Regions from separate parts of the Mesorhizobium sp. WSM4836 genome, predicted to be linked through region 1. Evidence: predicted binding sites of a transcription regulator. Region 1 holds the regulator's gene; each other region holds the start of a gene.
What was found. The regulator LexA, encoded in region 1, represses DNA repair genes until DNA is damaged. The targets are predictions, from matches to a motif close to TGTTCNNNNTGTGTTCNG.
Positions count from the first base shown of each region.

Region 2: the regulator LexA is predicted to act here: its motif matches at 1,448-1,465, upstream of AC0L2P_RS07995 (PA0069 family radical SAM protein).
Region 3: the regulator LexA is predicted to act here: its motif matches at 712-729, upstream of AC0L2P_RS29510 (helicase-related protein).

Region 1 covers NZ_JBVVQF010000004.1:166,616-168,886, reverse strand. Annotated here, with positions in the region: gene AC0L2P_RS06925 (ComEC/Rec2 family competence protein) at 1-806, shown strand, start outside; gene lexA (transcriptional repressor LexA) at 800-1,531, opposite strand; gene kynU (kynureninase) at 1,977-2,271, shown strand, end outside.
Region 2 covers NZ_JBVVQF010000005.1:35,606-37,876, forward strand. Annotated here, with positions in the region: gene AC0L2P_RS07985 (phytanoyl-CoA dioxygenase family protein) at 1-686, opposite strand, end outside; gene AC0L2P_RS07990 (glycosyltransferase family protein) at 885-1,388, opposite strand; gene AC0L2P_RS07995 (PA0069 family radical SAM protein) at 1,540-2,271, shown strand, end outside.
Region 3 covers NZ_JBVVQF010000037.1:29,032-31,302, reverse strand. Annotated here, with positions in the region: gene phbB (acetoacetyl-CoA reductase) at 1-170, shown strand, start outside; gene AC0L2P_RS29510 (helicase-related protein) at 897-2,271, shown strand, end outside.

The sequences.
Region 1 (2,271 bases):
TCCTCTACGTGATGGGCAAGGGGCTGACGGCGATGATCGCCCTGTCCGGGTGGATCTCCGAACGCTCGCCGATCGATGCGGTCGGGCTGATTTCGCTGAGATCTGTCCTTTTGGTGACGATCGCCCTCGTCATTGCCAGCATGGCGACGACCTGGCTGCGGCTCGTGGCACTTCCTTTTGCGCTCGCCGGCTTGCTAACGACAACGCAGACCCGCGTACCCGATGTATTGATCTCGGAGGACGCACGGCTGGTCGCGCTGCCGATCGGCAGCGGTGAACTCGCGGTCAACCGGGCAGGCCCGAATGAGTTCACCATCGACAACTGGAAACGCGCGCTCACATCAGAGGCTATCGTCGCGCCGGAAACACCTGGAAAGAACGATCCGCAATTCGACATTGCCGATCCGGCCGACCTACCGCCCGGCATGCCGTTCATTTGCACGGACGGTCTCTGCCTTGCCCGGCATCCATCCGGCGCGATCATCGCGCAAGCCAAGGACCGCGATGCTGCAGGGCCAGCCTGCGCCTTTGCCAGCTTGATCGTCATCGACGACGCCACCGCCCATAATCCCTGCTACTACGACCGGCTGGTCCTCGTCGTCACCAAACGGCAACTGGCGCGCGCGGGAAGTGCGGCCGTCTATTTCGATCCACAAGCGGCAACGCGCGCCGAAATCCGTTTCGCGATCGAAAAATCATACCGGCCCTGGCACGTGCAGCGAAAATTTTCACGCGCGGCACGGGGCCTGCCGCCATACCGCAGGGCCGACAAACCCAAAGCTGGCGCCAAGGGCGGAACTCAGTAGCGGCGGATCAGTCCGACGAGCTTGCCTTGCACCTTGACCCTGTCTGGTCCGAAGATGCGCGTCTCGTAGGCCGGATTGGCGGCTTCCAGGGCGATCGAGGCGCCCTTGCGGCGGAAGCGCTTCAGCGTCGCTTCCTCCTCGTCGACCAGTGCCACCACGATCTCACCGGGGCTCGCCGTATCGGCATTGCGGATAATCACCGTGTCGCCGTCGAAAATGCCGGCCTCGATCATCGAATCACCTTTGACCTCGAGCGCATAATGCTCGCCGCCCATGATCATATCCGGCGGCACCGAAATCGAATGCGTCTGGTGCTGGATGGCATCGATCGGCACACCGGCGGCGATGCGGCCCATCACTGGGATCGAAATGGCGGCGACGACATCGTCATCATTGCCGGCTGCAGGGCGCGAAGGGGCCGGCTTGCCTTGCCGAGGACCGCCTTGCCCAAGACTGCCCTGGATGACACTCGGCGAGAACTTGCGTGCCGCATTGAGGCCGGGGGCGATCGAGTCAGGCAGGCGCAGCACCTCCAGCGCACGGGCCCGGTTGGGCAAACGGCGAATGAAGCCGCGCTCCTCCAGCGCCGTAATCAGCCGGTGGATTCCGGATTTGGAAGCCAGGTCGAGCGCTTCCTTCATCTCGTCGAAGGAAGGCGGGATACCGCTTTCCTTCAACCTTTCGTGGATGAACATAAGCAGTTCGTGTTGTTTGCGTGTCAGCATAACGACCCCCAACAGAATCAGAAAAACAAACCCAGAACAAACACTATCTGTTCCAGTTGTGTTCCGCAACTGTTTAAAGTTTAATGAATGCGTTAAGGCTCGGGAAACAAACGACGCCTCTACCGGGGTACCCCATTTTCACCGCCGCGAGCCTCATCGCCTTGATTCTGCTTTCGTTTGCGCTCTTCTGGCTTCCCGAAAGGCCACGCTGGCCTTCGGCCGCCGGTCGGCAAAGGGCACGGAATTGAACTCGTATCGACTCTGCGGTTTGGTCAATGCACCGTGAACGAAACGAACTCAAAACGCCAACCTCGGTTAAGTCCTCGTTTCCACCGCCTGGTCAGGGCGCTTCTCGCCGGTGAGCCTTGCTGCGCGCAACCAGGTATTGGAAGAACAGTCGATGCGTGTCCGGCGTTGCGTTGGATCTTGGGGGAGCAGTCAAATCATGACAGGGATTCCCGATCTCGCGGCCATAAAGGCGATGGATGCCGCGGATCCGCTGCGGGCAATGCGCGACCGCTTTGTGTTGCCGCAAGGAGTGGTCTATCTCGACGGCAATTCGCTAGGAGCTGCTTCACGTGCCGCTTTCGATGAATTGCGCAAGGCCGCGACCGAAGAATGGTCGCATGATCTCATCCGCGCATGGAACACGGCCGGCTGGTTCAACATGCCGCTTGAACTTGGCGACCAGCTCGGGCGCCTGATCGGTGCCGCGGCCGGCCAGACGGTGGTCTGCGACA
Region 2 (2,271 bases), on a different contig from region 1:
TCGACCGGCACCAGGTAAAAAAAGAACTTCAGCATGCGCCAGTCATCGAGGTCGAAATGGTATTTGCCCAGCGAGGCCATGTTCTTGTCGGCGTCCGAGACACCACCGGTCGGAAAACTCCACCAGATGCGGGTGGTGATCAGCTTCGCCTGACTGCCGAGATAGTGCGCCGCGATGTCGAGAAGCAGCGGATCGCGCTGCACGGCGACCGCAGCGCTGCAGTCGAGGACCCGCTCGAAATAGTGGCCGCTGAGCAGCGGGCGGCCGAAATGCTTTTCGGCATCGGCGTGTTTTTCGGGCAGGAATTCCAGCCGGCGGTCGAAATTGCCGAAGCATGGCGTGCGCTCGGCGAAGCGGGCGATCTCCTCTTGGATGACGGCCGGCAGCATCAGGCCCGAATAGAGCCCCTCGATGCGCAGAGCGCCGACGACGGCGCCACGATCGACGCCGGCGAACATCGTTTCACCGACATTGCGCGCCGGCGGAACGGGCTTCGCACCGCGCCAGTGCAGGCGCCGCGCCGGCATGGTGCGCGCCAGCATGAACATCGGCAGCCATGCCGGATTCTCGCAAAGGTCGGAAAGATAGGTCGGGATGCGGGCGGCGATACGGCGCAGCGTACCGCCATTGCGTGCGATCGCCTCGAGGCTTGCAGCGCCGGACTTGTCAGGGCTTGAAAGGGTCATCCGGGTCCTCAAAATGTCGAGGGAACAGCATCGACGACAGTCGTCGTTACCGCTCCGGCACACACCCCAACCCTATTGCCCATATCGCTGGGAATGGTAACCCCCGGCCACATTTTGTGCAATGCACAATAAACCGTTCGCGGCCAAAATTGCAGTGCTTCCCTTCTCCCCTTCTTGTGGGAGAAGGAAACGGGCGCTTCACTTCCGCGGCGCGACCCAGATCTCGGCGTGGAGCCTTCTGGTCGCCAGGCCGCGGGCGATCGCTTCGGCGCTGCGGGCATTCTTCGACAGCGCCCCGGCCTGACGCTTGCTGATCACCAGGCCTTCGGCGAGAGCGCGATGTCCGGCAAGAACGCGCGACAGGAAGGGCGCGCGGCTGCCGCGTGCCGGCGAGAACCGCGCCGCCATGGTTTGCCTAGAGGTATGGGCAACGACCTCATCGATCCAGCCCTCTCCCAGCCGCGCGCCCGGTTCCAGCAAAAGCAGCCAGTCGCCCTTGGCCTGTCTGATGCCGGCGGCGATGCCGCCGCTGACATAATGGCAGCCGGCATGTTCGGCGACGCGGTGCGTCTGATCGGTCGAGCCGATGTCACAGACGAGAACGTCGCGCACGACGCCCTCGACGGCGCCACCGATCAGCGAGGCGAGCGTGCGGGCGAGGCCCTCCTCGTCATTCAGGGTTTCGATTAGGACGCTGAGCATCTTTAGCCGAATAGCGGAAAGCGATGGGCAGCGCCAGTTTTTGCGGCGCATCGCGAGAAAGTTCTTGCTTTGTTCTCCTCAATACGATAGGAATACATTCATGAGCAGAACGATTCGACAGCGGGCGGACAGTCCCTGGGAAAGGGCCAAAATGGAACAGATCGTGCGTGCCGACATTGCCGCCTTCGGCGCTGGCAGGGCCGAGATGGCGAATGCGATAATCGAGCAGAGCGGCATGCGCGTCCGCCCGGACCGCAATCGCGGCAGGTCGGCGGGCATCAATCCCTCCGGCCGTTTCGAGCCGGTCAGCCGGCACGTGTTCGACGATGGCTGGAATTCGCTGGAGGAGCTGCCGCCGTTCAAGACCGAGGTACAGGTCGAGAAGCCGCGCACCATCATCACGCGCAACGAATCGCCCGACATCTCCTTCGATCGCTCGATCAATCCCTATCGCGGCTGCGAACATGGCTGCGTTTATTGTTTCGCGCGGCCGACGCACAGCTTCATGGGCCTGTCGCCGGGTCTAGATTTCGAATCGAAGCTGTTTGCCAAGCCGGAAGCGGCGCGGTTGCTCGACAAGGAATTGTCCAGGGATAATTACCAGCCGCGCACCATCGCCATCGGCACCAACACCGATCCCTATCAGCCGATCGAGAAACAATACCGGATCATGCGCGAGATCCTCGAAGTGCTGGAGGCGCGCGGGCATCCGGTCGGTATCGTCACCAAGTCGGCGCTAGTGACACGCGATATCGACGTTCTGTCACGCATGGCCGAACGCGGGCTGGCCAAGGTGGCATTGTCGGTGACGACGTTGGACAGGATGCTGGCCAGAACGATGGAGCCGCGCGCTTCGACGCCGACCAAGCGGCTGGAGGCGATC
Region 3 (2,271 bases), on a different contig from region 1:
AGGCGATAGACGAGAAGGTGCTCAACGAGCGCGTCATCCCGCAGATCCCGGTCGGCCGTCTCGGCGAGCCGGACGAGATCGCGCGCTGCGTCGTCTTCCTCGCTTCCGACGATGCCGGTTTCATCACCGGCTCGACCATCAGTGCTAATGGCGGCCAGTACATCGCCTGATGATTTATCTTTACGTTAAGACAGATACGCGCTGAACGAACGGGCCTGTAAAACGGCCCGTTTCAATTGGCAGCGTTTCCTCCGCAAGTCATCGGAGCGCTGGCCCAATCCGGCACGTAAAGGTTAACGGCATCTGCGCAACTTGTGCACAACCTGTCCCGCAGCCTGTGGATTCTCGGTGGAAAAGCTGTTCACAACACAACATGGTGTGGTGAACAAACCGAGAAACTTCGGCTATCTCTGATTCGTCGCCGATTCGTTCCGGCTTTGAGCAGAACGTTAACGGCGAGAGCTGAAAACACCCTCGAAATGATTAAAGCGCATTAGGAAACATCAATAATTTCATAATGTTGGACGACGCATATTCGCCGGCAACGATCATTCACCGGCAAAGGTTAACGGCGGTGCTGGCTTGGATGCCGCTTGCATGAATCGGGCCAGTTTCCGGGATTCAGCATGTGGTGAGACTCGCCGGCAGAAAACCCAGATGTAGCCGTGAACAAACCCTGAATCAGCGCGAGTCAGTGATTCGTCGCTGATTCGTTCCAGACTCGTTCCAACTGTTAATCGGGAACAGATTTTCTGGCTTTGAAGCGAGCAATCGGCCTGCCCTTGGCACATTCCGCTTTCGCTTCGCGCCCGAAGTCCCTATGTCTCGCCTGTCATACGCGGCCAATATGGGCGCGCTCCCGACAATGCGAGGCAGAGAGCCTTATTTCCAGGCCGATGAACATCCATCCGAAACACACTGAACCGCTGATCCTGTCGGGTCGAGACGTGACGGCCGTGCTCGGCCCGACCAACACCGGCAAGACCCATCTCGCCATCGAACGCATGGTGGCGCACGAAAGCGGCGTCATCGGCCTGCCGCTCAGGCTGCTTGCCCGCGAGGTCTATACGCGCGTCTGCGAAAAGGTCGGCGCCCATAAGGTGGCGCTCATCACCGGCGAGGAAAAGATCCAGCCGGCGGGCGCGAAATACTCGGTCTGCACCGTGGAAGCGATGCCGCGCGAGACCGACGCCGCCTTCGTTGCCATCGACGAGGTCCAGCTCGCCGGCGATCTCGAACGCGGCCACATCTTCACCGATCGCATCCTGCATCTGCGCGGCCGCCAGGAGACGCTGCTGCTGGGCGCGGCCACCATGCACGGCATCCTGCAGCGCCTGTTGCGGGGCGTGTCGGTGGTGACCCGGCCGCGCCTATCACATCTTGCCTATGCCGGCTCGAAGAAGCTGACGCGCCTGCCGCGGCGCACAGCGATCGTCGCGTTCTCGGCCGACGAGGTCTATGCCATCGCCGAGCTGATCCGCCGCCAGCAGGGCGGTGCCGCCGTCGTGCTCGGCGCGCTCAGCCCGCGCACCCGCAACGCCCAGGTGGCGCTGTTCCAGTCGGGCGACGTCGACTATCTCGTCGCCACCGACGCCATCGGCATGGGCCTCAACCTCGACCTCGACCACGTCGCCTTCGCCCAGAATCGCAAATTCGACGGCTACCAGTACCGCAACCTGACGGCGGCCGAGCTCGGCCAGATTGCCGGCCGCGCCGGCCGGCATCTGCGCGACGGCACCTTCGGGGTCACCGGCCAGGTCGATCCGCTGGATGAGGAATTGGTCAAGAAGATCGAGGCGCATGATTTCGACCCGGTGAAAGTGCTGCAGTGGCGCACAGCGCATTTCGATTTCGCCAACCTCGATGCACTGAAGCGCTCAATCGAGACCAACGCCCCGGTCGAAGGCCTGACGCGAGCACTGCCGGCAGTAGACGCGCAGGCGCTCGAGCATCTGTCGCGCGACGAGGACGTCCGGGCACTCACCACCGATGCCAGACGCGTGGCGCTGCTGTGGGAAGCCTGCGCGCTGCCCGACTACAGGAAGATCGCGCCGGCCCAGCACGCCGACTTGATCGCCTCCATCTACATGGACCTTGCCAGGCACGGCCACGTCGACGAGAACTACATGGCCGAGCAGGTGCGCCGTGCCGACACCACCGAAGGCGACATCGACACGCTGTCGCACAGGATTGCCCAGATCCGCACATGGACCTTCGTTTCCAACCGGCCCGGCTGGCTGGCCGATCGGGCACACTGGCAGGAAAAGACGC